DNA from 4 places in the Pseudarthrobacter sp. SL88 genome. Region 4 is predicted to be linked to each of the others. Evidence: predicted binding sites of a transcription regulator. Region 4 holds the regulator's gene; each other region holds the start of a gene.
The links. The regulator LexA, encoded in region 4, represses DNA repair genes until DNA is damaged. The targets are predictions, from matches to a motif close to TCGAACANNTGTTCGA.
Positions count from the first base shown of each region.

Region 1: OVA06_RS07890 (DUF6504 family protein) is a predicted target of LexA. The motif match lies at 3,816-3,831, and genes of this name have one in related genera.
Region 2: OVA06_RS17420 (LexA family protein) is a predicted target of LexA. The motif match lies at 3,978-3,993, and genes of this name have one in related genera.
Region 3: OVA06_RS19490 (LexA family protein) is a predicted target of LexA. The motif match lies at 3,805-3,820, and genes of this name have one in related genera.

Region 1 covers NZ_JAPPRD010000001.1:1,703,073-1,710,391, forward strand. The annotation lists gene OVA06_RS07855 (ABC1 kinase family protein) at 1-395, shown strand, start outside; gene OVA06_RS07860 (lipoate--protein ligase family protein) at 524-1,267, shown strand; gene OVA06_RS07865 (mycoredoxin) at 1,344-1,601, opposite strand; partial or broken gene OVA06_RS07870 (SOS response-associated peptidase) at 1,751-2,495, shown strand; gene OVA06_RS07875 (VOC family protein) at 2,520-2,942, opposite strand; gene OVA06_RS07880 (chorismate mutase) at 2,962-3,285, shown strand; gene OVA06_RS07885 (hypothetical protein) at 3,336-3,725, opposite strand; gene OVA06_RS07890 (DUF6504 family protein) at 3,875-4,222, shown strand; gene OVA06_RS07895 (DNA polymerase III subunit alpha) at 4,219-7,319, shown strand, end outside.
Region 2 covers NZ_JAPPRD010000001.1:3,828,118-3,835,436, reverse strand. The annotation lists gene OVA06_RS17440 (IclR family transcriptional regulator) at 1-233, opposite strand, end outside; gene OVA06_RS17435 (fumarylacetoacetate hydrolase family protein) at 346-1,083, opposite strand; gene OVA06_RS17430 (D-2-hydroxyacid dehydrogenase) at 1,103-2,155, opposite strand; gene OVA06_RS17425 (Y-family DNA polymerase) at 2,226-3,506, opposite strand; gene OVA06_RS17420 (LexA family protein) at 3,533-3,964, opposite strand; gene OVA06_RS17415 (ArsR/SmtB family transcription factor) at 4,085-4,435, shown strand; gene OVA06_RS17410 (aquaporin) at 4,432-5,142, shown strand; gene OVA06_RS17405 (arsenate reductase ArsC) at 5,139-5,549, shown strand; gene OVA06_RS17400 (FAD-dependent oxidoreductase) at 5,604-7,076, shown strand; gene OVA06_RS17395 (Cof-type HAD-IIB family hydrolase) at 7,086-7,319, shown strand, end outside.
Region 3 covers NZ_JAPPRD010000002.1:24,703-32,021, reverse strand. The annotation lists gene OVA06_RS19515 (hypothetical protein) at 4-153, opposite strand; gene OVA06_RS19510 (DUF4192 family protein) at 342-1,322, opposite strand; gene OVA06_RS19505 (hypothetical protein) at 1,968-2,243, opposite strand; gene OVA06_RS19500 (hypothetical protein) at 2,327-2,677, opposite strand; gene OVA06_RS19495 (hypothetical protein) at 2,753-3,184, opposite strand; gene OVA06_RS19490 (LexA family protein) at 3,835-4,266, shown strand; gene OVA06_RS19485 (Y-family DNA polymerase) at 4,259-5,557, shown strand; gene OVA06_RS19480 (hypothetical protein) at 5,586-5,900, shown strand; gene OVA06_RS19475 (hypothetical protein) at 5,900-6,298, shown strand; gene OVA06_RS19470 (hypothetical protein) at 6,308-6,451, shown strand; gene OVA06_RS19465 (hypothetical protein) at 6,463-6,984, opposite strand; gene OVA06_RS19460 (hypothetical protein) at 7,244-7,319, shown strand, end outside.
Region 4 covers NZ_JAPPRD010000001.1:2,426,426-2,433,744, reverse strand. The annotation lists gene OVA06_RS11075 (class I SAM-dependent methyltransferase) at 1-177, opposite strand, end outside; gene hflX (GTPase HflX) at 629-2,200, shown strand; gene OVA06_RS11065 (ATP-dependent DNA helicase) at 2,193-4,250, shown strand; gene lexA (transcriptional repressor LexA) at 4,347-5,093, opposite strand; gene OVA06_RS11055 (LysM peptidoglycan-binding domain-containing protein) at 5,421-5,870, shown strand; partial or broken gene OVA06_RS11050 (histidinol-phosphate transaminase) at 6,007-7,126, shown strand; gene hisB (imidazoleglycerol-phosphate dehydratase HisB) at 7,187-7,319, shown strand, end outside.

The sequences.
Region 1 (7,319 bases), 720 kb from region 4:
TGTGCAGCTCGCTGGATGAGCGCTTCAACCTGTGGGACTCGGTAGAGCCTTATGCTGCCCGCCTGCTGCGGGAAGAGGGCGGAAACATCGTTCAGGACGCCGCCCGGCAGGTGGCCGGGGCTGCGGGACTTGCGTTGCGGCTGCCGGAGAGGGTGGACGACCTGATCACCCGCATCGGTGAAGGGAACGTGTCTGTTGCCAACCCCCGGCTGGAGCGGCAGGTGGCAAGGCTGGACCGCACGGCCCGCCGGACGGCGTCGGCAGTGGTCTTCTCGGCGCTGCTCATCGCCGGGGCCGTGGTCCGGGCCGACGATTCCGTCCTCGGCACCGTCATGATGGCAGCGTCAGCGGTTCCGCTGCTCCACGGCGCCTGGGTGGGGCGGAGGGGGCGGTAGCCGGGCGCCTGGCCGGTGGGTCGGGCACCTGGCAGGGCGCACGACGGCGTACCCTAGGTTGGGCCCGTCCGGCACCGCCGCGGAAGGGTCAAGGAACAGCATCATGACGACCAAGGGAGCCCAGTGCCATGGCCCACCACCCTGACTCCGGAACCTTGACCGTGGTCCGGCAGGACGTCTCGCTCGGTGCCGCCCGTGACCTTGAGTTCGGCCTTGAGCTGCTCGCCAGGGCGCGCAACGGAAGTATTGGCCCCACCCTTCGGCTGTACCGCCCGGCGCCCACGGTGGCCTTCGGCCAGCGTGACACCCGGCTGCCCGGGTTTGGGGCCGCCGCCCGGGCATGCCGCGACAACGGCTTCGAACCCCTGGTCCGCCGGGCCGGCGGCCGCGCGGCCGCCTACCACCAGGGCACCCTGGTGGTAGACCACATCGAGCCCGATGGCGATGCCATCGCTGGTTCCAAAAGCCGCTTCGGCTACTTCGGAGAGCTCTTCGCAGACGCCCTGCGAATGGTGGGCGTGAACGCAGCCGTTGGGGAAATCCCGGGGGAATACTGCCCCGGCGAGTTCAGCGTGCACGGCACGGCCGCCACTGACGGGTCCCGCATCAAACTGGTAGGCACGGCGCAGCGGGTGGTGGCCGGCGGCTGGCTCTTCAGCTCGGTCATCGTGGTGGAGGACTCCGCACCAATCCGGAAGGTCCTGACCGACAGCTACGCTGCGCTCGGCCTCGACTGGGACCCCGCCACGGCCGGCGCGGCGGATGACCTTGTCCCCGGGCTGACGGTGAAAGCAGTCACCGATGCCCTGCTCGAAACGTACGCGGGCCATGCCACCCTGGCTTCGGCGCCGTTCGGCGGCCTGGGGGCATGACCCGCGTCTCCTGGATCGCCAGCCTTCAGGTGCGGCGGCGGGGGAGGAATGTCCCGGTTGGCTGCACCGTCCTGGACTAGGCCGCCAGGCGGTTCTTGACCTCTGCAGCGGACGGATTGGTGGCCGCCGTACCGTCCGGGAACAGGACAGTGGGCACGGTGCGGTTGCCGCCGTTGATCTGCTCCACGAGCTCGGCGGTACCTTCCACTTCCTCGATGTTGATTTCGGTGTAACCGATGCCTTGCGCGTCGAGCTGCTTCTTCAGCCGGTTGCAGTAGCCGCACCAGGTGGTGGAAAACATGGTGATGGTGCCGGTTTCGGGAGTGAAATCCACAGGGTTCTCCTCTGGGTTGGGTGAAGGTTTCGTTCGGGACAACGGTAGCGTGCCCACCGGTATTCCCCGGCGTCCGGCCGCGGAGCGGCTGCCCGGATGACAGTATGTGGCGCCGATGGCATGCTGGAGCCATGTGTGGACGCTACGTAATGGCACGCGCCGTGGGGGACCTCCTGGCAGAGTTCGACGCCGAACTGGAGGACGAGGTGAGCATTCCGCCGTCGTGGAATGTAGCCCCCACCGATGCCGTCCCCATCGTCCTGGAGCGGCTGATAGAGGACGGCACGGACGCCCGGCAGGTCCGCCAGCTGCACGTCGCCCGCTGGGGCCTGGTTCCCTCCTGGGCCAAGGACCCGGGCATCGGGTCCAAAATGATCAACGCCCGCAGTGAATCAGTGCTGGAAAAAGCCCGCATTCCGGAAGGCGGTCAGGGCACGGCGCTGCGCCGTACCCGCCGACGGCTACTACGAGTGGAAGCAGGGCCCTGGAAAGTCCAAGCAGCCGTATTATGTGCACCCCGGCGCAGGCAGGGGACTGGCCTTCGCCGGCCTTTACGAATGGTGGCGCGATCCGTCGGTACCGGCTGGCGAGCCCGGCCAGTGGGTGCTTTCCACGTCCATCCTTACGGCGGACACCCCGCCGCCGGGCTCCGAATCAACCGTGTTCGGGAAACTGACCGCCCTTCACGACCGGGTGCCGCTGCCCATGGACAGGGACACCATGCAGGCCTGGCTGGATCCCCAGGCTGACGACGCCGCCGCCCTGGTGGATATGGTGCGGTCCGCGGTCAAGGATGTGGCCGCCGACTGGCACGTGGAGTCCGTGGGCAAAGAGGTGGGCAACGTCCGCAACAACGGGCCGGAACTCATCCGGCCCGTGGAGGCCCTCTTTTAGCAGCCCTGACCGTCCTGGCGGAATTTAGACGGTGACCGTCCCGTCGTCGTCCACGGCCCAAGTGGGGTTGTACGCAACTTCCCAGCGGAACCCGTCCGGATCAGAGAAATACCCTGTGTAGCCGCCCCACGGCTGGGTGACCGGGTCGCCGGTGACTGTCGCGCCGGCGGCCTTCGCCTCGTCCAGGACCCGGTCCACCTCATCGGCGCCGTGCACATTATGGCTCAGGGTGATGCAGGGGACCGGGCCGGGAGCATCGACCCCGGCCTCGGCGTGCATCTGGCCCGCATCCCACAGGGAAAGCACCAGGCCGTGGTTGGCCTGGATAAAAACCACTTCGCCGGCAACCTCACGGTGAACAGGCCACCCGAGGCCATCGACATAAAAGGCCCGGGAGGCCGGAACACTGCGGACACCTAGCGAGATGAAGTCGACTCTGGGTTGCATGCTTCGATACTGTCAGAAGATGGCAACAATTCAAGGAAACGACCGGGATGCACTGGCCGACAAGGAACAGCTCGCCGCAGTCCGAATTGCCGTGGATGAGGTGGATGATCAAATCGTCACCCTTATTGCGCGCCGCGAACGCCTGATCAGGATCGCCGGCACCCTCAAGGGTGACGACGCCGAAGTCCGCGCCCCAGACCGCGTGGAGAAAATTATCCAGCATGTCCGCTCGGCAGCTAACAAGAAGGACATCGACCCGGACATAGTGGAAGCGACGTACCGGGCCATGATCTCCGGATTCATCGAACTGGAGCTGCGGGTCCACCACGAAGACAACGGCTGACCCTCCCGGGTCACATACCTTCCCCTGCAGCTGTAACGCTGCGGGGAGCCCTAGAGGTTTTCGTCCACCTTCACGCCGGACTGGAAGTCCCGGCCGTCAGCCTCGCTGAAGCCTGTCATCACATGGCCCTTGCCGAGGCCATTGATTGCTGCCATGGGAAAGTTACCTGTGATGGTGCTGCCTGAATGGCTGACGCCGCCCAGGTCATAGTTCTCCTCACAGTTCTGTTCGTGGTTAAACGAAAAGAAGGCTATGGCCTCCCCGTTCATGAATTCAATGCCCAGCCGGCGCTGGGATGAGTAGTCCGGACTCGCCGCCACGAGACCCACCACGTAGGCGCCGGAACCGGGAATGTTGCCGTCTATATCGAACGTGGCCACCAGCGTGGAGTCCTGTGCCTTGATGCTGACTTGTTTGAGGAGTGCGTCAGAGGTGCTCATGCACCCATCCTGCTCCCTGCCGAACTGTCAGTCCACCCCCTGAACCGCGATTCTATGCATTGGGTGGAGCCGGGCGTAGACTGGAATTATTCGAACACATATTCGAATCAATTTCCCAGTTTGCAGTACCAGCCAGTCCCGGAGGCGCCATGGGCATGTTCAGCGAATCAGTTGATGTCGCATGCACCCCCGACGGCCTTCCCCGGAGCCTTGTATGGTCCGGGCGTACGTACGACATCTGTGCCGAACCCCTCCGATGGTACGAACGCCGCCAGTGGTGGGCGGAGGAAAGCCGGGTTCCCCTGGGAAGCGGGCCCGGCATGGTGGACCACGAAATCTGGCGGGTTCAGGTCCTGCCCCGGATGTCGCCAGGGCGTCCCTCCGGCATGGAAAGCCAGCCCATTGAACCACTCACGCTGGACCTCACCAGGCACATCCGCAGCGGCAAGTGGCGGCTCCTGCGCATCCACGACGCCCTTCGACCCAGAACAGCATGAGTTTCACGCACCTGCATGTCTCCACCGCCTTCAGCGCGCACTATGGAGTCTCCTGGCCGGAGGAATTGGCCCAGGCCGCCGCTGACGACGGCGCTTCAGCGCTGGCCTGCACAGACCGCGACGGTCTATACGGCACCATCAAGCACCTCAAGGCCTGCATGGCCGCGGGGCTCGACCCCATTGTTGGGGTGGACCTTGCGGTGCTTGACGACGACGGCGACCGCCGCACAGATGTCGCCGGACGGGTTGTTGTACTCGCCAAGGGGCACAACAACGGGGCCGGCTACAGGGCGCTCTGCCGGCTGATCTCGGACGCCCACTCCAGGACTTCCGGCAAGGCAGGAGGTACCGTCCCCGTGGCCGTTACCCGGGCAGAGCTGGCTTCAAGGACCCTCGACCCCCAAACGCTCAAACCGGTCCTGGTGGTCCTCATTGGGCCAGATTCCGATGTTGGACGCGCCATGGGCGGAAGGCGGTACCTTCGCCCACGCACCCTGTTCAAGCAATGGCTCGATACCATGCCTACAGGGACCGTGGTGGCAGAGATTGTTTCCCAGCTCAGCGCCCCCGGCTCACCCTTGAGCACCGCCCACGCGGTAAGGATGCTCCGCCTCGCCGAAGAACACCGTGTTCCTGCGGTCCTCACCAATGCCGTCCGGTACTGCGGAGCGGACGGAGCACCCACCGCAGACGTCCTCGACTCCGCCCGCACGCTCAAATCACTGCCTGAACTTGCCGGCGAACCCCTCCTGCAGCCCACCGGCCAGGGATGGCTGAAAACCTCAGGCCATATGCGCCGGCTTGCCCAGGAAATCATTTCCGCGGCAGGCTACGGCGCCGCAGACCTCACGCAACTCCTTGCACAGACCGAGGCGCTCGCCGATGCCTGCCGGATCGATCCAACCAGTGACATGGGGTGGAAGCAGCCGGTTGTCCCGGAAGCATCCATCATCGGGATCGACCAGGACCCCGCCATGGAACTGGTCCAACGGTGCCATGCCGGAATCGCCAGGCGGTTTCCGGGCATTACCGGTACCGCGGAGCAAGCCATGCTCACAAGGCTCGAGCATGAGCTGAGGATCATCCGCAACCTCAACTTCTCCTCCTACTTCCTGACGGTGGCTGAGGTCTCCCGGATGATCCAGGACATGGGAGTCCGCGCCGCAGCAAGGGGTTCGGGCGCTTCCAGCCTGGTCAACTACCTGATTGACGTCAGCCAGGTAAATCCGTTGCAGCACGACCTGATCTTTGAGCGCTTCCTGTCCCAGGACAGGGCCACCCTGCCTGACATCGACATCGACGTCGAAAGCGCCGAACGCCACAACGTCTACCGAAAAATCTTCGAACGGTTCGGAGCTGAGCGGGTCACGTTGATGAGCATGCAAAACGGATACAGGGCCAGGGGAGCAGTCCGCGACGCCGGCCTCGCCCTGGGCATGGACGGCGACGAGGTGGGGGAGATCGCCAAGCAACTGTGGCGCTTTTCCGCAGGAAAATTCCGGGAAGCGCTCCAGGAAAAACCTGAACTGCGCGATTTCGCCGGCCGTGTGGAACAACGGGACACGGACGGCAACCAGCAACTGGATCTCCTGGTGGACCTGACGGAGCGCCTTGACCGGTTGCCCCGCCATATCTCCATGCACCCCTGCGGAGTAATCCTGGGTGACGCCACCCTGCTGGACCGCACCCCGGTCCAGCCCAGCGGGTTGGGGCTGCCCATGAGCCAGTTCGACAAACATGACATGGATCCCATGGGAATGCTGAAACTTGATGTCCTGGGCGTCAGGATGCAGAGCGCCATGGCGTTTGCCGTCCGTGAGATCATCCGGATCCATCCCTCCAAGGGCGACGTTGTGGCAGCAGGGCAACATGCGCCCGGTCCGGAAGGGGCTGGCCCTGACTACATTGCCGCCAACGGCCGGATCGATCTCAATGCTGTTCCGCTGGATGACGAAGCCACGTTCGAACTCATCAGGAGTACCCATACACTCGGATGTTTCCAGATCGAATCACCCGGCCAGCGGGAACTGATCGGCAAAATGGCACCCCGGGAATTCAACGACCTCATCATCGACATTTCCCTGTTCCGGCCTGGGCCCATGAAGTCAGACATGGTCCGGCCCTTCCTGGAGCACCGGCACGGCTTCGCCCCCGAGGTATATCCCCACCCGGACCTCAAGCCAGTACTCGCCGAAACCCACGGGGTCACGGTGTTCCATGAACAGATCCTCAAGACCTTCGACGTCATGACCCACTGTGGGCTTGCCCGTGCCGACGAGTTCCGCCGGGCCCTGGGCAATGAAAACCGCGAACCCGCTGTGGAGGGGTTCTTCCGCAAGGCGGCCCGCGCCGAAGGGTATGCCCCTGAGGTAGTGGACAAAGTATGGGGAACCCTGAAGGCCTTTGGAAGCTTCGGGTTCTGCAAGGCACACGGCGCCGCCTTTGCCGTTCCCACATACCAGTCCGCCTGGCTCAAAACACACCACCCGGAAGCCTTTCTGGCGGGGCTGTGGGAACACGACCCCGGCATGTACCCCAAACGGTTGCTGGTCGCTGAAGCACGGCGCCTGGGCATTCCCATCCTTCCCCTGGACATCAACCGGAGCAAGGACGAATACCGGGTGGAACGGATCCTGTCCGGAGCCGATTCAGGAAAGCTGGGGATACGGCTCAGCCTGAAAGGCATCTACGGGCTTTCGGCAACTGAACTTAAGCGGATCGTTGCCGGGCAGCCCTTTGACTCGCTCGCGGACCTTCGGTCGCGTTCAAGGATCAGCAAGCCCAGCATCAAGCGGCTTGCCCAGCTTGGCGCGTTCGATTCCCTCCACCGGGAGGCAGGAGGAACTGCCAACCGGGCCGACCTCGTACAGCACCTGCAACAACTCCAGGTCTCAGGAAGCCGGAAGGGCACCGACGTGCTGGAAGGGCAGCTGTCCTTCCCGCTGGGCGATATTGAGTTGCGCAACGTCAAACCCGGGCTGCCCCAACCGACCCTGGTGGAAACCGTTCGGGCTGAACTTGACCTGATGGCTGTAGATGTCAGCACCCACCTGATGGACAGCCACCGCCCCGTCCTGGAAAGGCTGGGCGTCACTAC
Region 2 (7,319 bases), 1.4 Mb from region 4:
AGGGTGAATTCCGCTCCCTGCCGGGTGATCAGCCGGGCTTCTTCGAGCGCCAGCAGGAGATTGGAGGTGGAGGACTTGGGAATCCCCACTTCGCGCGAAAGGTCGCTGAGGGTCAGCCGCCCCGTTGCAGAAGCCGCCAGCGCATCCAGGACGGCGGCCGCACGCGTGACTGCCGGCGCCGGCGAGGCGGCTCCCGACTTGTCCGGTGAAGCGGGGGTGCGGGAATCGGCCATGATTCTCCTTAGGTTGCCGGGACTGACTGCAGTGTCCGTTCAGTCAACTGAACGCTATCCATCATAAGTGCCCCGGCGGATGTGCGGTCCCGAAGAATGCGGGAGCGGCCCGTCAACCGACCGCGCTGGTCAGGGTTCCGACGCCCTCCACCACGATGTCCACGCGGTCGCCCGGCTCCACGGGCACCGCGGTGCCGGGCGCGCCGGTCATGACGACATCCCCGGGCTCAAGGGTCAGCCAGGAGGTGACGTAGACAAGGCAGTCCACCACAGAGGAGGGCAGGTTGAACGTCCCGGAGTTGGCCTTGGCCACTCCGTTGACGAAGACGTCGATGCCAGCCCGCTCGGGATCCGGGAGGGCGGTTTCTATCCACGGTCCGAGGGGCGTGTAGTTGACGCCGGCCTTGCCCTGGAAGTTCCGCTCGTCCACCGCGTTCTGATCCACGTTGGTGACGTCGTTGACGCAGGTGTAGCCGAGGACGTGGTCCAGGGCGTTCTCCGCGGTCAGGTCAGCTGCCTGCTTGCCGATCACCACGGCGAGTTCACCTTCTACGTTTACTGTGCCGCGGCCGCGTGCTGCGACGATCCGGTCGCCAGGTCCGGCCACGGTGTGGACGGACTTATGCCATGCCTGGATGGGCAGTGGGTGGTCGTTGAGGGTCAGGTTGTGGCCGATGCCTACCACTACCGCCGGGGCCACGGGAGCGAGGAGCTCCGCCTCACCTGCGGGGGTGGTGCCGCCCGTGAAGCGGAGCGGTGCCTCGAACGGGTCGACGATGTGGTGCCATGATCCGGCCCGTTCAACCGCGTGCCGGGTCCCGGACGCTGTGTTGATTCTGGCGATGCGCATTGGTTCTCCCGGTACTGGCTTAGTAGAAGTGGACGGTGTCCACGAGGTGGGGAAGCTCGCCGCCGTCGAGGAAGGTGCGGAGGTTGCTGCAGAACCGCTCGGTGATCAGCCGGTTTTCGGCGGCGCTGAGGGCTGACGTGTGGGGCGAGACCATAACCCTGGGGTGGCTCCACAGGGGGCTGTCCCGGGGCAGCGGCTCCACGGCGAAGACGTCCAGGCAGGCGTAGCCCACCTGGCCGTTCTCCAGCGCCTCCAGCAGCGCATCCTCATCCACCACGGTGCCTCGGCCAACGTTGACGAAGGTGGTGCCGGGTTTCATGGCCGCGAACAGTTCCCGGTTGAAGAGTTTCTCTGTGTATTCGGTTCCGGGCAGGGTGTTGACGACGGCGTCTGCCGTGGCGAGGAGTCCGGGCAGGCCCGCGTTGTCCACCACCTGGTGGATGCCCTCGATGGGCTCAACGGTCCGCTTGGTGCCGCTGACGTTCATGCCGAGCGCCCTGGCGATCCGGGCCGTTTCCAGCCCGATTTCGCCCAGGCCGCTGATCACCAGGTTTGAGCCGTTGACCAGGCGGGTGGGTACCCGCAGGTCGGGCCAGGCCTTGGCGGCTTGGTCCTGGGCCAGCTCGGCGCTCCGTTTGAAGCCGTTCAGGATTCCCATCGCCGCAAATTCGGCGAGGGGAAGCGCGTGTACTCCGGCGGAGGTGGTGATCCGGAATTTCTGCAGGACGTCCTGGCCGAGCCCGGATGCCTTGACCGCTCCGCCTGCCCCCGCCGCCATGGCATGGATCCATTCGAGTGCGGGGTTGTCCCGGGCGATGCGGGCCAGGCCCGCAGGGCTCTCATTGGGGAAGCCGTAGAGCACTTCGGCCCTGCCGAGCATGGCCCAGTAGCGTTCCTCCTGCCCGGGCGTGCGCTCGAAAGCGGGATCGCCGGCGTGGTCCGCGGGAAAGCGCTCCGGCGGGAGGAGGCCGGGCTCGTACAGGACGGTGATAGACGGATCGACGGCACGGATCTGGTCCACGAGCTCTGCTTCGAGCGGGACGGCGATGGCCACAGTCTTGGGAGAAGTCATCTGTTCACTATACTGTCTGCTGGCTAGCATGCTGAACAGTTTGGACTATGTTTCTGTCACTGCAGCCGGGTCATGCGGCTTTGACCACCGGAAGTTCGTCCCAATGGGTGGTGTACCGGGGCGAGCGCATGTCACGCTTCATGGTCCAGTCGAGGCCGGACTTGATGCCGGCATGTCCCAGCCCGATGGCCCCGCGCCCGAAGCGCCGGCTCACATCGTCAAGCAGCGGGCCGATGCCGCGTTCCTCATGCCGGTTCTCGAACAGTTCGAGCGGCGACTGGTTGCCGCTGGGCCGCAGGTCGGTCAGCATGATCCCCGCCTTGGCATATTTGAGGCCGTCCCGGATGTGGGGGAGCAGGGCATGTGCCGCCCTGGTCAGCAGCAGCGGGTCCGCCGTCGGCATCGGCAGCGAAACGCATACGGACGGGTACGCCTGCTCCTGTTGGCGGAAGGGTGACGTGGCGGCAAATGCCGTGAGCACTTTCGCCTGCAGGCCGTGCTTGGACAGCCTGGCGCTCGCCTGCTGCCCGTAAATGCTCAGCACCTGCCGCAGGCCGTCCGCACTGGCGACCGGCGTGGCGAACGATCGCGAGAAGATCAGCTGGTCCCGGCCGATTCGCTCCTCCTCCATGGGAATGCAGGGGGTGCCCCGCAACTCGAGGACGGTGCGCATCAGCACCACCGAAAACCTGTCCCGGATCATCACCGCATCGGCGCGGACCAGGTCCTGGACCGTGAAGATCCCCAGGACGTTGAGCCGCTTGGTCAGCCTTCCGGCGATGCCCCAGATCTCGTCCACGGGCAGCCGGGCCAGCAGGCTGTCCCGGACATCGTGGGGGACCGCCTCCCATAAACAGACCCCGTCAAAGGCCGGGTTGTTCTTGGCCCACTTGTTGCAGAGCTTGGCGAGCGTCTTGGTGGGTGCGATGCCCACGCATACGGGAACGCCCACATGCCTGCCGACGGCGTTCTTGATGGTGCGTCCGAGGGGTAGCAAGGTGCCGGCGTCCCCCTTGACCCCCAGGAACGCCTCGTCGATGCTGTAGACCTCCAACCAGGCCGAGTACCTGCCGAGCAGCTCCATGACCCGCGCGCTGATGTCGCCGTAGAGTTCGTAGTTGCTGGATTTCGCCACGAGGCCCCACTCCTTTGCCCGCGGCGCGAGCTTGAACCAGGGTTCGCCGGTGGTGATGCCGAGTGCCTTCGCCTCGGGGGAACGGGTAACGGCGCAGCCGTCGTTATTGGACAGGACCACCAGTGGGCGGCCCTCCAGCGAGGGGTCGAAGGCCCGTTCCGCGGACGCGTAGAAACAGTTGACGTCCACGTGGGCGATCTGCGGCATGTGGCGCATGAGGGCAGGTTTAGCCACGGCGGGCCTCAGACATGGTGCAGGCACCTTGTGGCGACTCCCCAGATGGTCAGTTCGGAAAGCGCCGATACCTTGATGTCCTGGTACCGGGGATTTTCCGCCTGCAGGACGATTCCGGTGGCCGTGATGCGCAGCCTCTTAACGGTGAGTTCACCGTCCAGCACGGCAATCACGACGGACCCGTCCTTGGGTTCCAGCGCGCGGTTGACGATCAGCTCGTCCCCGTCGCTGATGCCGGCACCCTCCATGGAGTTTCCGGTGACCCTGACAACAAAGGTGCTGGTGATGTCCTTGATCAGGTGTGCGTTCAGGTCGATCCGCCCGTCGAAGTAGTCCTGTGCCGGCGATGGAAAGCCGGCCGCGACTGCCACGGGAGAGATCAATACCGAGAACAGCGACGCGCCTGCATCTATCACGCGAGGCCCGACAATAACGCCCACAACACACCCTTATTCGAATATTTGTTCGATAAGTTCAGTGTAGCGCCGGATGCCGACAATGAGCCCGACGTTGGGTCATTGCGCTATGACATAGATGAATGTGAATATATACGTGTGTCTATGTCTTTGGAATTGACCGCGGTCCAAACGGTTGCTTGCTGCTCCCCGCTGGCGCGGGAGCCCTTGTCCCTGCCCGAGGCGGAGGGAATCGCGCCACTGTTGAAGGCCCTGGCGGATCCGGTCCGGTTGCGGCTGATGTCCCTGGTCGCCTCGCATGAGGGCGGTGAGGCGTGTGTCTGCGACCTGAACGACGCCTTCGAGCTGTCCCAGCCGACGATCAGCCACCACCTGAAAATCCTGCACGGGGCCGGTCTGCTGGACCGGGAGAAGCGTGGCGTCTGGGTTTACTACCGGGCCCGCACCGAGGCCCTTCAGAACCTCGCCACACTGATCGGGGGACAGGCGAAGTGAGCGTCCTGGCGCGCAGAGCCGGTGCCGAGCTCGTCGGTACGGCATTCCTCGTGATAGCCATCGTGGGCTCCGGGATTATGGCGTCACGGTTGTCCACGGACGACGTCGGGCTGCAGCTTCTGCAGAACAGCGTGGCCACAGGCGCCGCCCTGGTCGCGCTCATTGTCGCCCTGCAGCCGGTCTCCGCCTCGTTCAACCCCGTCGTCACCCTGGTCGAACGCGCCTTGGGCATGATTGCCACCAGAACATCGGCGGCTCTGATCGGCGCCCAGTTCCTGGGCGGCCTGGTGGGCGCCCTTGCTGCGAACCTGATGTTCGGCCTGGACGCCGTCACGTTCTCCACGCGGGAAAGAACCGGGGCCGGCCTCTGGTTCGGCGAGGTTATAGCCACCATCGGGCTGCTGCTGGTCATCTTCGGCACGGTCCGTTCCGGGAGGACCGACCGGGTCGCGTTCGCCGTCGGCGGCTACATCACGGCAGCGTACTGGTTCACGTCCTCCACCAGCTTCGCCAACCCCGCCGTCACGATCGCCCGGACCATCACGGACACCTTCGCCGGGATCTCCCCGTCGTCCGCTCCCGCTTTCATCCTCGCCCAGCTGGCAGGCGGGGCAGCCGGCTACGCCCTGGTCCGATTCCTTTACCCCACCCTTGCTGCTTCCACCGCTGCCGCGGCGGTCGCGGCTGATCGAAAGGTGCTCTCGTGAGCCACAAGCCCTCCGTCCTGTTCGTCTGCGTCCACAACGCCGGCCGTTCCCAGATGGCCGCCGCGTTCCTCGCCACCCTGGGCAAGGGTGAGATTGAGGTCCGCTCCGCCGGGTCCCAGCCCGTGGACAAGGTCAACCCCGCCGCGGTCGAGGCGATGGCCGAGGTCGGTATCGACATGTCCGCCGAGATCCCTAAGATCCTCACCACCGAGGCCGTGAAAGGTTCCGACGTCGTCATCACCATGGGCTGCGGTGACGAGTGCCCCTACTTCCCGGGGAAGCGCTACGAAGACTGGGTCCTGGAAGACCCCGCCGGCAAGGGCGTCGACTCCGTCCGGCCCATCCGCGACGAGATCAAGACCCGGGTCGAGGCGCTGATCGCCTCCCTGACCCCGGCTACCGCATAACCCGCCACCCGAACGGCACCGTAAGTGCGCGCCGACGATTGAAATGAGGACAGCATGACAGCACAGGACTCCCTGCCGGTCGCCGTGATCGGTGCCGGACCCGTCGGCCTGGCCGCGGCCGCGCACCTGCTCGAACGCGGCCTTGAACCGCTCGTCCTCGAAGCCGGCCCCACCGTCGGAGCCGCAGTGCGCGCGTGGGGCCACGTCCGGGTGTTCTCCACCTGGCAGTACAACCTCGACGCCGCCGCCGTCCGGCTGCTCGAGGCCACTGGTTGGGAAGCGCCCCGTCCAACCGCACTGCCCTACGGACACCAGATCGTCACCGGTTACCTCGAGCCCCTGGCCGCCACCCCCGCACTTAAACACCGGATCCGGACCGGAGCCAGAGTCGTTGCCGTCACGCGGCAGGGCATGGACAAAGGGCGTAGCGCCGGCCGCGACCAGGCTCCGTTCCTCCTGCGCATCCGGCACACCAGCGGCGACACCACAGAGATCCTGGCCCGCGCCGTCATCGACGCTTCCGGAACCTGGACCACCCCTGCGCCCCTTGGATCAGGGGGGCTGCCCGCGCCCGGTGAGGCCGAAGCCCGGGCCGCCGGGCTGATCACCGGGCCGCTGCCTGACGTCTCCGGTGACGGGTTCGCGGGACGCCGCACCCTGGTCATCGGCTCCGGACACTCGGCCGCGAACATGGTCCTGGACCTCGCCCGAACCGCCCGGACCAATCCCGGAACCGAAGTCTTCTGGGCCATCCGCGCCAACACCCCTGCCCGCGCCTACGGCGGCGGAGACGCTGACCAGCTTCCCGCCCGCGGCCAGCTCGGCACGCGGCTGCGCACCGCCGTCGATACCCGGGCCGTCCAACTCCTCACAGGCTTCCACACCAACGGCATTGACATGAACGGTGGCACGGTCACGGTCATCGCTGCTGACGGCCGCCGTGTCGAGGCCGACCGGGTGATCCCGGCGACCGGGTTCCGCCCCGATCTGTCCATTCTCACCGAGCTGCGCCTCGACCTCGACCCCGCCGTCGACGCACCCAAAGCCTTAGGCCCGCTGATCGACCCGGACTTTCACAGCTGCGGCACCGTCCCGGCCCACGGTGCCAGGATCCTTACCCACCCGGAGAAGGACTTCTACCTGGCCGGCATGAAGTCCTATGGCCGCGCCCCGACCTTCCTGATGGCCACCGGCTATGAACAGGTCCGCTCAATCGCCGCCGCCCTCGCCGGAGACAGCATGGCCGCGGACACGATCGAACTCGAACTCCCCGAAACCGGCGTCTGCTCCACCAGCATCCCGGACAACGACGCGGTAATGGCGGACTCCTGCTGCGCAACCCCGGAGCCTGTCACTGTGTCGGTTGGATTTTCCACCGGCCTCGCAAGGCCGAGCGTCCTCTCATTGGGCGGCGTTTCCAGTATGCTCCTGCCCCGGAACGCCGCGCTACGCTACGGGCCGGTAGTAGGGGAACCGCGGGACTCCCGGCCAAACCCCAGCGCAGGCGCCTCCCGTCAACCCACGTAGACTGGCAGCATGCGGTTGGTGGCAAGCGATATTGACGGAACGATCCTCGGGCACGACGGGAAAATCAGCCCCCGCACCATCCGCGCCTTCCATGCCTGCCGCACCGCCGGTGTGGAGCTCGTCTTCGTGACCGGCCGGCCGCCCCGCTGGCTGCACCCGCTCGAGGAACAGCTGGGCCACACCGGCCGCGTGATCTGCTCCAACGGCGCGGTGGTCTGGGACCTGGAAGCCGACCGCCTGGTG
Region 3 (7,319 bases), on a different contig from region 4:
GTTTTAGAAGTTGTGGTGTTCCTGGGCGTGGGCCGTGTCCACGGGGCCGATTTCCTCGCCGGCCGTGAGCAGCTGCAGCTCGATGATGTCTTCGGCCAGGCTCGCGTCTTCGGCCGGCTTGTCGTCGTCGGTCATCGTGTATTCGGTTCCCATGGCGTGTGCCTTCCGGTTGTGGTCCTCGGGCCCACTGTAGTCCGGAATCCTGCACGTTTTCTGGGTTCTGGCTCCGCCCGCGTCAGCGTGACTCGGCGGCCGGCGGAGCGCCAGCGGGGGAGGCCGCCCCGCCATCGGAAAAGGCCGGGCCGGATACCTCGTCGGTGATCCGGCCCGGCCTGACTGTCCTAGATCAGACGGCGCTTGTAGGCGGTTCCCTCGTCGCGGGCGACGTCGGCGATTGCGCCGCGGTTGATGAGTTCCCGCAGCAGCACCGCGAGCCGGAAGTCCGAAACGTCTTCGGCGGCGAGTTTCAGGTACCGGTCAGCCTGGGTGCCGTGACCTTTGAGCCATTCCAGCCACCCCATCAGGGAGAGCATGGGCGCGCGCTGCCCGGCCGGGACAGCTTTCATAAGCTCGAAAGCTATAGCTTCGGCGTGGTCCACGCGCTCCCAGTCCGGGCGGCCGGTGAACTTTCCGGTCAGCGTGTCTCCGAAGGCGCCGTTGTGGGTGCTGATCGTGTCCCGGAACAGGTAGTCGCGGATGTGCTTGTGCTGGAACGCTGCGGCAAGCTCCCGGGCGGTCGCGGTGTTCGGCATCCCCTTGGCGTCCAGCGCCGCCTTCCATGCCGTGCATGCTGCCTCGAAATCCTCAAGGTTGCCTTCGGGTGCTTCCACCGGAAGCGCCCACCCGCCCAGCAGCTCGGGGTGGTAGACGTCGATATCCGGGGCTGATCCGAAGTAGGTCAAGGTGGCGTTGGCGTTGCTGTCGCGGATCTCGTCAAGCGGGTTCCGTTCTGACGTGCCGTAGGTGGCCCAGTAGGTGCCGGTCACCAGGAAGACCGTTTTGACGGGCATCCGGGCGGTGGCCAGCTCGTTGCTGAGCGCCAGGACGTGGGCGGCGTAAGGAAACCCGTAGGCGGGCTTTTCGTCGGTGTAGACGATCACGTAGCTGCCTGTGGCTTTCTCGTCGTGGGCCGCGTAGGTGGCCATCATCTGCGCGTAATCCAGCGGGGCGGACTCTGCCGGGGCATCCATGCGGAGGGTCGCCCCGAGTGCGCCGAGGCGTGCTGTCAGCACGACGAACGATTCCTTGGGCTGGTTGCCCAGCAGGTGCGGAACGGCGGCGAGAAGGTCAGCGGTGCTGGTGATGGTCAGTTTTTCAGTCATGGTTTTTGTCCTTGCAGAGACGTGGGTGGGCGGGGCGGCTTAGGTGACCGGCCAGCTCCCCGTCTCCCCCCGTTGTTTTTTGGTTGCTGGCAAGCTTGCTTGCTCGGCTGCCGACGGAGCCCTGTCTACCCAAAGGGCAAGGGGCGGGAAATTCCCGGAGGAAATAAGCGACGCAGGAGCGCCGTAGGGACATTTCCTGCACCGCAGGCCCCGGAGCGAAGCGGAGGGCTAGACGGGGTGGAGCGGACGCCTAGAATCCGAAGGACAGCAACCAGAAAACGTCGTAGACACGACAGGTTCAGGGGGTCCGGAGCTCTGCGACGGCACGCCCTGGACCCAACAGCCGGCCGCGCCAGCGGACGCCCGTCAACTGGTTGGAGCGCAGCGGAAACCAGGGCGAGCCCCGCGAGCCTGCCCTAACGGGCCTGGACCGTGAATTGCGCCGGGGTTGCCGGCAGCCAGGGCTTGCCGCCGGAGCCACCCAGGGGTTTCCTTTCCTGCGCGAAAACGGCGGTCCGCCGCCGACGACCACCACCTAAAGCCGGCCACGTGCGGCGGACCGCCAGCACCTCAAAAGTCCTGGGGCCACATAGGAAAGCACCCACCTACTCGCCTGAGTAAGTGGGTGCCTTCGGGGTGCTGGGCTTAGTGCATTTTTGCCCGGTGTTCCGGTGCGAACAGGACCGCGACTAGCTCGTTGTGCCAGTCCAGCGCTGCGTACCGGCGGGTGGTGTCCAGCAGGCCGGGGTCAACGCGGGCATTCGTGGTCACTGCCTCTGCCATGCCCCGGATGTGGGCGGCGAGGTCGTTGGACGCGTCCGCGCTGTAGGACTCGGGGGACTTCTGCACGAGTGCGGCCAGCGTTTCGAGGAAAACGACGGTCTGGGCGGTGTTCTCCGTGATGCGGTGGGGGTCGGTCATGGTTCTTACTCCTTTGCAGAGACGTGGGGGTGGTGGGGCGATCAATGGTGACCGGCTTCAAAAGGAGCCGGTCACCTCCTGCCCTACTCGCGGCGGTCGTGGAGCGGAACGGCTCCGTAGTGTCCGGCTGCACGGCGGAAACGGGCGTCACTGCTGAAGATGAACGTGCCTCCGAACATGTACCACGGGGTGGGTTCGCCTTCCGGGGTGACCGGCTGGGCGTGGACCACGGTCTCGCGGTGGAAGTGCTCGTTTCTGACCAGTCGAACGGCGGGCCGCTCTGGCGTGGCTTCGAAAACTGGGTCGATGCCCTCGCCAATAACGGTTACTTCCATGACGCGGGAGAAGATTCCCCGGTTTGAGAAGTCGGTACCCAGGGCGTCGCGGTAGATCAAGGCGGTGATGCCCTTCGGGCCTGTGGTGTCGTTGCTCATGGTGGCTCCTTCAAAAGATGATGGGTGCTGTACTGCCCGGCCAGAGCCAGGCAGTACAGCGGTTCTCAGTGCTGGTTACGCGGCGTCCCGCACGGCGTAGGGCATCCGGTACCGGCTTGGCAGTTCGGCGGCGGCCTCGGGCAGGTCGGCCGGGCCTTGTGCCTGCCCGTTCTTCCAGCTGGAGAACGCCTGTTCGGTGATCGCGTCCCACAGGCGGGCCTTGGTCCGGTAGTAGGTGCAGGTCACGTCACCCTCGCAATAGGTGGCGATGCCGAACAGGTTGCCGATGCTGTCAGCGGTGCGGGTGACGGCGACCATGACGTAGGGCCATTGGCCAAGGTCCCAGCCGTCACAGCCCCAGCTGGAGAGCACGGCCCAGCCGTGTTCTTCGATGAGTTCCATCCAGTCGTAGCCTCCGTTCACGTGGTAGTCACCCAGCACGGTCAGGCCGTCGATGGTTTCCTCCGTGTCCGCGAGGATCACGGTCTTTTTGCTTACTGCGTTCATGGTTTTTGCCTTTGCAGAGACGTGGGGGTGGTGGGGCGATCAATGGTGACCGGCCAGCTCCCCGTCTCCCCCCGTTGTTTTTTGGTTGCTGGCAAGCTTGCTTGCTCGGCGGCCGACGGAGCCCTGTCTACCCAAAGGGCAAGGGGCGGGAAATTCCCGGAGGAAATAAGCGACGCAGGAGCGCCGTAGGGACATTTCCTGCACCGCAGGCCCCGGAGCGAAGCGGAGGGCTAGACGGGGTGGAGCGGACGCCTAGAATCCGAAGGACAGCAACCAGAAAACGTCGTAGACACGACAGGTTCAGGGGGTCCGGAGCTCTGCGACGGCACGCCCTGGACCCAACAGCCGGCCGCGCCAGCGGACGCCCGTCAACTGGTTGGAGCGCAGCGGAAACCAGGGCGAGCCCCGCGAGCCTGCCCTAACGGGCCTGGACCCCGCCGACGTCGAACTGCCTCCGCAGCTTCACACCCGGCAGAGCTGATAAGCCGCGGTGGACGGGTTGTGCACATTGGCGGGCAGGTGGAGCCCTCCGCGCAGCTCAAAGCTGTCCCCATTGTGCGCAAGCCGTCCAGGCCGCCCCTCGGGAGGCCTCTATTGTCCGAGCCCTGGAGTACAGTTAATCGAACATAGATTCGAATAAAAGGTGTGTTGTGGGCGTGATAGTTGGCCCCCGTGTGATAGATGCGGGACTGTCTTTGGTGACGGTGCTGGTGGCGCCGGTAGCGGTGGCCGCCGGTTATCCATCGCCCGCCCAGGACTACTTTGACGGCCGGATCGACCTCAACGCCCATCTGGTCAAGGATGTGACCAGCACGTTCATCGTCCGGGTCGCCGGGCATTCCATGGAGCAGGCCGGGATCAGCGACGGCGATGAGCTCGTGGTTAACCGGGCACTTGAACCCAAGGACGGTTCGGTGGTTGTGGCGGTCCTGGACGGCGAGCTGACGATCAAACGCCTGAGGATCACGCCCGCCGGGGTGGTCCTCCAGGCCGACAATCCCCGGTTCCCCGATATCGAAGTTCCGGCCTTGGCGGAACTTTCGGTGTGGGGGGTCGTTGAGCGGTGTTTACATTATGTCTAGGCCCGCGGTGATGCGCCGGATGCAGGAAATCGCGCACGTGGACGTGAACTGCTTTTACGCCTCGGCCGAACGTGCCTTCAACCCGTCTTTGGAAGGCAAACCGGTCATTGTGCTCTCCAACAATGACGGCTGCGCTGTCACCCGCTCCCCGGAAGCTAAACGCCTCGGCATTGCCATGGGTGAGCCGTGGTTCAAACTCCGGCCACGGGCGAAGGAATGGGGCCTGGTGGCCCTGTCGAGCAACTACGAACTTTACGGGGACATCAGCTCCCGGGTGATGGAGCTGCTGGGCCGCTATTCGGCCTGGTTGGAGGTGTATTCCGTTGACGAGGCGTTCCTGGGCGTCAAGGGTGAATCGGACGAGCTGCTGGCACTGGGCCGGGAGATGAAGGCCGCATGCCGGCGGCACGTCGGCGTGCCGGTCTGCGTCGGTATCGCCCCGACGAAGACCCTGGCGAAGCTGTGCAATAAGTGGGCGAAGAACAACCCCGCCTTCGGTGGGGTGTGCCGGTGGGGATCAGTGCCGAAAGAGCAGCGCGAAGCGCTCATGTCCCGGTTGTCCGTGATCGAAATCTGGGGCGTGGCCACCCGGTTGACCAAACGGTTGAACGCGATGGGGATCTTCACCATCGCCGACCTAGCCCGGGCCAACCCGGTCGCGATCCGGGACAAGTTCTCCATCGTCATGATGCGCACTGTCCTGGAGCTGCAGGGCACACCCTGCATCCCCATGGAAGAGGAACGGGTAGGACGTGACCAGCTCATCTTCTCCCGGTCCTTCTCCACACCGATCACCACTGCTGCGGGACTGCGGCAAGTCATGAGCGTGTACGCGCAAATGGCATCGGCCCGGTTAGCCAAACACGGCCTGCAAGCGAAAGTGTTGACGGCGTTCGCGGCGACGTCGCACTTCAACCCGAACGAAAAGTCGTTCCCCTCGGTCTGCCTGACACTGCCCATGCCCACCGCGGATCCGGTACTGCTGACAAAAGCAGCCCACGCCCTGCTCCCCCAGGTCCACGAAGGCGTGAAGTATGTCCGGGCCGGGATCATGGTCACCGATCTGCGCCCGACCGGGAACCAGAAACCCTTGGAACTGTTCGAAAACCCTCACGAAGAACGCGGCATCGGAACCCTGCTCGAAGAAGTGACCAAACGGTACGGCCGCGGATCCATCGGCCTCGGCCACGCAGGGGTCAAAGGCGGCCCGGACTGGTCCATGAAACGCGACATGCTCTCCCCCAGGTACACGACCCACTGGGACGAGCTTCCCCTAGTCAAGGCCGCCTGACCGGCGCTGCAACAGAAAGGAGTCCACCATGACTCTCGCTCCCGAACACCCCACCACCGGGCACGGAATCGATGTCCGGTTCAGCCTCGATGGCACCCCGTTGGCGGTCCGGCACGATGGCCGGATCTGGATGGTCGATCCCGACGTGCACACCGCGCACTGGTTCACCAGGGACGCATGGTGGGAACACCGGACCCGGGCAGCGATCGGCACCGGCGATGTTGTCAGCGTCGAGCACTGGCAGGTCCAGGCGAAACTCCCGACGGCCGGCGCGGAACTGCGCACGTTCACGCTGCGCCGCGAACCCCTGGCCACACAGTGGGACCTGGAGTCCATCAACTAGTGCCCACCCACCTCTACCGCTCCCCCGTCCCGGAGCAACTATGGAACAGGATCCGCGACGAGTTCACGCTCCCCACCCTGGAACAAGTCCGTGAACGCTTTGCAGCCGTACACGAGGATCCCGAACCGGCGACAAGGCAGCTGATCCGCGTGTTCATCGATGAGGAGACTTACTGTCCCGGCTTCCAGTTCCACCCCGACCTGTCCCTCAACCCCGTGGTGGTCAGGGTATTTGAACGGGCGATGGAGCTGCGGATCCCGCACAACTATTTCGCCCTCTGGATGATGGTCCGTTCCCCCGACCTGCACGGCCGGCGTCCCGTAGACCTGCGGAACGCCGGCGATCCGTCACCGCTGCTGGGGGCGTTGGGCCAGATCCGCGACGAGCTGGCGGCCTAGGATATGGGGGTGAAAATTACCCTGACCGTAGAGGCCGGCAACGGCGAACTCAGTCACGTCGAGGCCGAAGGCCAGACGTATGAGGAAGCCAAAGCAGCGGTCGAGGCATTGATTCCGGAAGGCGCCACAGCGATTGTGATCCGAATCGGTTAGCTTTGGCCTCGCTATTTATCGGCCCAGCGCTCGTGTGCGGCCTGGCGGCTGATCCCTGCGGCACGGCCAATGTCTGCCCAGGAAGCGCCGGCAGCTTTGGCGGCCGCGACAGTCTTATCCAGGCGGCGCGTTGACTGACGGTGTTCCTTTACGGCCGCTTCAACCCCCAGAATGGCTTCTGACGGTGCAATGTGGATCATCCATTCGTCCTGAACGGCGTCCTCCACAGGTAGGGAAACATATGCCGCGTCCCCGGGCCGGCAATACGCTTTGCGGGAGGCGAAGTCAGCCTCAGACGGTGTGAGGACCCGTTGCCACACCTCTCCCTGCCAGCCGCAAGTGCAGGCTCCACGCCAACTCATGATGAGGTCATCGGGAACGATTTCCTCATCGGATTCCCCGCCCGGTTTGTACTCTCCCGTGATTCCGTGGACAAGCATCCCTTCCGCAACGCCGCCCGAAGCGAGGCGCCCATCCGGTGCGATAGCCGCCACATAGCCCTCATGATTGTTGTCGGTGGAGGTCCAGCCCATAGCCTTACGCCTTCCTGTCAGGGTTTCCTGACACACAGTCTGCACGGGAGCACTGACATTTTCCAGAAGACTCAGCGACCAGTCCGGGACCGTTGCGGACTCAAGGTCTGCGGGCAGTCCCACAACCTTGGAAGTGGGACAGCCGGCGAGCCTCACTTCCTTGCGTCAGGATGGTCCTCTGCCCCGCTTAGAGCTCCAAATGTTGAGCTTTTTTGGAACACCAATACAGGGACGTTTGATAGGCCCTTAAGGGGTGGGAGTGCTGGTGTATATTTCTATCGAGTTGGCAACGGCCAGCACATCAGCGGCCGGGGGAAACATGGTTAACATTGCTG
Region 4 (7,319 bases):
AGCTGCGGGTGCGGGAACCTCGGCCAGCAGAACGGCGGTTCCCTTATCGATTCCGTCCGGGCTGAAGATGCCGTTCGAGGTCTGCAGCGTCCGCGTTTCTCCGGCGAGTTCCACCGTCAGCGGTTTCCGGGTGAAGGGGCCGGCGGGCGATGCGCTGAAATAGTGTGCGGACTCCATAACTGGCCAGAGTAGTTCCCCTCGCAGCGTAATGGGAAACCGCGCCACGGCGCCTCTGTTAGTCTTGAGGGCATGTTCTTGATCTTCGAGTAGCCGGCACGGGCGTTTGCCCGTCCCGCTCCCTTGTCCGCGGTGTCCACTCCCGCCAGCGATTCTGCCCACAGCGACGCAGGCTTTCCGCCTTCCGCTTGTGCACCGGACCAAACTCCACCGTTTGCTCCGGACGCCGGACAACACTCGAAGCTTGATTCGTCTGTGCTTCCTGCCGTGATGCCGGTCCCAACCCCCTCCGCCGCCTTTCCTTCGCGGCGCCCACATTGCCGCGGCATCGTTGCCCGGCGGCCAGTACAGGAGACACTGCATGACCGCAGCCCCTCAGCCCAGCGCGAATACTTCACCACATTCCACCGAACGGCACTATTCTGGAAATGCCGAAACTTCAAAGGAGACCATGACCAGCCAGCCCAACACCGGATCCGATCCAGCAGCCCAGGATATGAGCCCTGCGGAAATCCAAGCTGTCATCGACCGGATCCTCGCCAAGGACGTACCGGCCAACTCCAGGACGTCCGGCGGTGCCGGCGACGCGAAGGCGGTCCTCGGCAAGGCCCAGGCCATCTCCCACCTGGACGATGAGCACTCTGAATACGACGGCGACCAGCAAGACCTCGAAGAGCGGCGCGCCCTGCGCCGCACGGCAGGGCTTTCCACCGAGCTCGAAGACGTCACCGAAGTCGAATACCGCCAGCTGCGGCTCGAGCGCGTAGTCCTTGCCGGACTTTGGTCCGAAGGCACCCTGGCCGACGCCGAGAACTCCCTGCGGGAACTCGCAGCCCTGGCCGAGACCGCCGGCTCCGAAGTGCTGGACGGCCTCGTGCAGCGCCGTGCCAAGCCGGACCCCGGCACGTTCCTGGGCTCGGGCAAGGCCCTGGAGCTCAAAGACATTGTCATGTCCACGGGAGCGGACACCGTGGTGGTCGACGCTGAGCTGGCCCCTTCCCAGCGACGTGGGCTGGAAGACATCGTCAAGGTCAAGGTCATCGACCGCACCGGGCTCATCCTGGACATCTTCGCGCAGCATGCGAAGAGCCGCGAAGGCAAGGCCCAGGTTGAGCTGGCGCAGCTCGAGTACCTGCTTCCGCGCCTGCGTGGCTGGGGCGACTCTATGTCCCGCCAGGCAGGCGGCCAGGTGGGCGGTGCCGCCGCCGGCATGGGCTCGCGTGGTCCCGGTGAAACGAAAATCGAACTGGACCGCCGCCGGATCCGCACCCGGATGGCCAAGCTGCGGCGCGAAATCGCCGCGATGAAGCCTGCCCGGGAAACGAAGCGCGCCAACCGCCGTCGTAATGAAGTGCCGTCCGTAGCGATTGCAGGCTACACGAACGCCGGAAAGTCATCCCTGCTCAACCGGTTGACCGATGCCGGGGTGCTGGTGGAGAACGCCCTGTTCGCCACGCTGGACCCCACCATCCGCAAGGCCGAGACCTCCGACGGCCTGGGCTACACCCTGGCCGACACCGTGGGCTTCGTCCGGTCCCTCCCCACCCAGCTGGTGGAGGCCTTCCGCTCCACCCTGGAGGAAGTGGCCGACTCGGACCTCATCCTGCATGTGGTGGATGTGTCCCACCCGGATCCTGAAGGCCAGATCGCCGCTGTGCGGAAGGTCTTCGGCGAGGTTGACGCCCGCAAGATCCCGGAGATCATCGTCCTGAACAAAGCCGACGCCGCAGATCCCTTCGTGGTGGAACGGCTGAAGCAGCGCGAACCGCGCCATGTAGTGGTTTCGGCGCGCACCGGCGAAGGCATCGCGGAACTGCTGAAGACCATCAGCGACTCGATTCCGCGCCCCGGGGTCAAACTGGAGCTCCTCATCCCGTACAACCGCGGCGACCTGATCAGCAAGCTCCACGACTCGGACGCGGAGATCATCAGCATGTCCCATGTCGAGGCCGGAACCCGGGCGGTGGTGAAGGTCCGTGAGGGCCTGGCCGCCGAACTGGAAACCTTTGCCGTCAATGCCTGAGGTTGTGGCAACGGAATCCAAGGAAACGGCCGGCGGGCAGCTCGTCATCGAGCTGCTCGACCGGGCCGTTTCCGCCATGGGCGGCCAAAGCCGCTCCGGGCAGCATGAGATGGCGCGGCAGGTGGCGCAGGCTATCGAGACCGGCAACCACCTGCTGGTGCAGGCCGGGACCGGTACCGGAAAGTCGCTGGCGTACCTGATCCCGCTGATCGCCCACGCACTTGAAAGCAACAAGCCGGCGCTGGTGTCCACGGCCACCCTTGCCCTGCAGACACAGATTGTGGGCAGGGACCTGCCCCGGCTCCTCAAAGCCATCACCCCGGCCCTCGACCGGCCAGTCAAGGTGGCGCTGGTCAAAGGCCGGTCCAATTACGTGTGCCGGCACAAGCTGGAAGGCGGGTTTCCCTCCGAGGAACCCTCCGAGGGGCAGCTCTTCTCCCTCGGTGAGGACACCAGCGTGCCGCACTTCGCCGCAGCCGCAGGCGGGCCGCAGTCCCAGCTCGGAAAGGAAGTGGTCCGGCTCCGGGAATGGGCGGAAAAGACGTCCACAGGAGACCGGGACGAGCTCCTGCCCGGCGTGACGGACCGTGCCTGGAAGCAGGTGTCCGTGACGTCCATGGAGTGCCTGGGCTCCCAGAAATGCCCCCTGGCCGAGGAGTGCTTCAGCGAGCTGGCCCGCCAGGACGCTGCCGAGGCCGACGTCGTGGTGACCAACCATGCCATGCTCGCGGTCAGCGCGTTCGAGGGACTCGCGGTGCTGCCGGAGTACGACGTTGTGGTGGTGGATGAGGCCCACGAGCTGCAGGACCGGGTCACCGGTGCAGTGTCCGGCCAGCTCTCCGTCGCCATGGTCCACGCTGCTGCCTCGGGTGCCCGCAAACACACAGCGATCACCGTGGACGCGCTCAACGCCGCCGCGGCGAACCTGGAGCTGGCCCTTGCCGGCGTCCCAAGTGGGCTGCTCCCCAGCGGACTGAACGACGAACAGCTCGACTGCGTGGACCAGCTGCGCGAGGCCTGCAGGGCGGCGCTGTCCGACTCCAAGGGAGACAGCAGCAACACGGCCGACGGCGGCAGGCAGCTTGCGCGTTCACGGCTGATGCTCATCCTTGAACTGTCCGAACGGCTTTTGGCGGCAAGGGAAAACCGCGAGGTCGTGTGGATCTCGCGCGCCGGAACCTTCGATCCCGGCCAGGGCTATTCCCAACCTGACGACAACGCTCCTGCGCTGGTCAATATCGCGCCGTTGTCTGTGGCCGGGAGGCTGCGTGAGGGGCTCTTCGCCGGGCACACAGTGGTCCTGACGTCCGCAACCCTGGCCATCGGTTCTGCCTTCGAGCCCGCCGCCGGGGGATTGGGCCTGGTGGGCGAAGGGGCGCCGGCGTGGACCGGGATCGACGTCGGCTCGCCGTTCGACTATCCCAAGCAGGGCATCCTGTACGTGGCCGGGCACCTGCCCAAGCCGGGCCGTGGCGCGTCACCGGAATCGCTGGCAGAGCTGGAGGCACTGATCAGCGCCTCGAACGGCGGGGCGCTGTGCCTGTTCTCCTCGCGGCGGGCAGCCGAGGAGGCGGCCGAAGCGCTCCGGCCCAAGCTGGGCATGACGGTCCTGTGCCAGGGCGACTCCACCATGACGGCCCTCGTCAAACAGTTCGCCGACGAACCGGACACGTGCCTGTTCGGCACCATGTCGCTCTGGCAGGGCGTTGACGTCCCAGGGGTTTCCTGCCGGCTGGTCGTCATCGACCGGATTCCCTTCCCCCGCCCGGACGACCCCCTCATGACGGCCCGCTCCCGGGCCGTGGCACAGGCAGGCGGCAACGGATTCATGTCCGTCTCGGCCACGCATGCCGCCATCCGGCTGGCCCAGGGCGCCGGCAGGCTGATCCGCTCCACCGGCGACAAAGGCGTGGTGGCCGTCCTCGATTCCCGCCTGGCCACGGAACGCTATGCCGGGTTCCTGCGCGGCGCCCTGCCGCCCTTCTGGGCGACGACGGACCGCACGACGGCGATCGCGGCCTTGGCGAGGCTGGCCGGGGAAACGCCCTAGGCAGCACCTGAAATGCATAAGGAAGGCGCCGTTCCGGGGAACGGCGCCTTCCTTATCGGCTGGACTGCTGCGGCTTGTTGCTGACGTGCGGTCCCGCTAGAGCGACCGGAGGACCGAAACCACTTTGCCCATGATGGTGGCATGGTCGCCAAGGATCGGTTCGTACTGCGTGTTCTGGGGCAGCAGCCACGTGTGACCGTCCCGCTGGCGGAATGTCTTGACCGTGGCTTCGTCGTCCAGGAGCGCTGCAACAATATCGCCGTTCGCGGCGTCGGCCTGGCGCCGGACCACCACCCAGTCGCCGTCACAGATGGCGGCGTCAACCATGGAATCACCGGCCACCCTGAGCATGAAGAGTTCGCCCTGGCCCACCAGTTGGCGGGGGAGCGGCATAACGTCTTCCACCACCTGGTCCGCAAGGATGGGGCCGCCGGCGGCGATGCGGCCGACGAGGGGCACCATGGCCGTGTCCAGCGCCGTGGGCAACTCCGTGACAGCCGCGATCCCCGGTGAGGCCGCCGCCTCTGGTTCCGCTGCCTGCCTGGCCGTCCTGCCGGTTGTACCGCCGTCGAGGGTCAGCGGCATCAGGACTTCCATGGCACGGGGCCGCTTCGGATCACGCCGGAGGTAGCCCAGCTTTTCCAGCTGGGAGAGCTGGTGGGTGACGCTGGAAAGGCTGGCCAGCCCTACGGTGTCCCCAATTTCGCGCATGGACGGCGGGTAACCGTTGACATTGACCGAACGCTGGATGGTCTCGAGGATTTTCTTCTGCCGCGGCGTCAAACCCTTGGCTGTCCTTTTCGGCTGCGAGGTCGCCCTGCCCCCGGTGGCTGCTGCTGCCATGTTCGCCGTTGCCTTTCGGTAGCCACCGGGCTTTCAACTGCACCGGACTGAGTGTTCACACCGTCAATGTCAGACCCTGCTGATCAACTTCAGGTGTGGATGTTCCTGCCTCAAACGTAGGTCAGCCACATTGCTTTTTCAAACATTTGTTCTAGCGAGTCTCGACATTATTCGTCCATAGGTGCTAAAACTGAACCAAGCAGTATTCGAATATGTGTTCTAACAAGGCAAGCAGCCGTTCGAACACGGAGCCGGTCAGGCAGCACCATCGGGCGGCACCAGCAGGCGACACCAACAGACGCAGCACGGTCCAGGAGGGCTAAGGTCATGTCAGCTACATCCGCTTTCAGGTCACACGGTTTCGATGTTCACGGCAACGGTGCCCGGGATCAGCAGGCGGCGCAGGAAGGCCGGGTGCCGGTCCAGCGGACGCCGGCCGGCGGACGCCGCGGCCAGGCGCCGCTGCCGCCCCTGCGCCTCACGCGGCGGGGCAAGGTGGTCCTGATCGGGATTCCACTGGTGCTGCTGGCGGCGCTCCTGCTGTCCCTGGCCGGATTCTTCAATTCCCCCGCCAAGGCCTCCGACTCCGCGGCGGACCTCACCGTGACCCCCACCGTCACAGTGACCGTGCAGCCGGGTGAGTCGCTGTGGGGGATCGCAGCCGACCTCGCGCCGGAGCGGGACGCCAGGGACGTTGTGGCAGATATTGTGCAGCTCAACAACCTGTCCGCCGGGAAGATTCTCCCGGGACAGCAGCTGTACATTCCCACGCGCTAGGAAAGGTGCCGGCAAGATTTCCCGGATGAATGAAGGTCCGCAAACAGCAGGTGCGTCGCCCGGAGCGCGCACCCCGCCCGGACCGGCGCAAACCGTCACATTTTCGGGCGACCGCACCTCCCACTAAACTGTTCAGGTGAATGACCAGCTTGAACGCCTGAACCGGCTTCCCCTCCGCAGTAACCTCCGGGGCCTCACGCCCTACGGTGCCCCGCAGCTGGATGTCCCCATCCTCCTCAACGTCAATGAGAACACCCATGGTGTCCCGGCCGGACGTCACTGCCGCCATCACGGCGGCTGTCGCGGAGGCTGCCGCCGGCCTTAACCGCTACCCGGACCGGGAGTTCACCGAGCTCCGCAAGGCCCTTGCCGAGTATCTGGGCCACGGCCTGGACGAGGCCAACGTGTGGGCAGCTAACGGCTCCAACGAGGTGCTCCAGCAGATCCTTCAGGCATTTGGCGGTCCGGGCCGCACGGCGCTGGGCTTCCCGCCCACGTACTCCATGTACCCGCTGCTGGCCAGCGGCACGGACACCGGATACATTAAGGGCCAGCGTGAGGACGGGTACGGCCTCAGCGCCGAATCGGCCGCCCGCCAGGTCCGGGAACTGAAGCCCAACATCGTCTTCCTGTGCTCGCCGAACAACCCCACCGGCACCGGCCTCGGGCTGGACGTGGTGGAAGCGGTCTACGAAGCCGGCGCCGAAAGCCAGGCCATCGTGATCGTGGACGAGGCCTACCACGAGTTTGCCCACGACGGCACGCCCAGCGCCCTGACGCTGCTGCCCGGGCGGGAGCGGCTGATCGTTTCCCGCACCATGAGCAAGGCGTTCGCGCTGGCCGGCGCCCGGCTGGGATACATGGCAGCCGCCCCGGAAGTGACCGACGCGCTGCGCCTGGTCCGGCTCCCGTACCACCTGTCGGCCATCACCCAGGCAATCGCCCTCGCGGCCCTGCAGCACCGCGAAGCCCTCATGGCGGACGTCGAGGACATCAAAAGGCAGCGCGACCGCATCGTGTCCGAACTGACCCGCATGGGCCTCAAGCCGGCGGCGTCCGACTCCAACTACGTGTTCTTCGGCGGACTGGAGAACCCGCACCGGGTCTGGCAGGAACTGCTGGACGCGGGTGTGCTGATCCGCGACGTCGGCATCCCGGGGCACCTGCGGGTCACTGCCGGCACTGAGACGGAAACCACAGCCTTCCTCACCTCCCTGGAAAGCATCCTTGCCAGCCAGCCGGCCCTTCCCGCCTAGACTTGAAGAACCGGCGCTGGACGCCCTGACCACCCTTCCTGCCACAAAGGACACCTGACCATGACTTCCACCGGATCGAACGCGGCCGCAGCCCGGACCGCACGTATGGAGCGTGCCACCAGCGAGTCGTCCGTGCTCGTGGAAATCAATCTTGACGGTACCGGCGTCTCGGACATCGACACTTCCGTGCCGT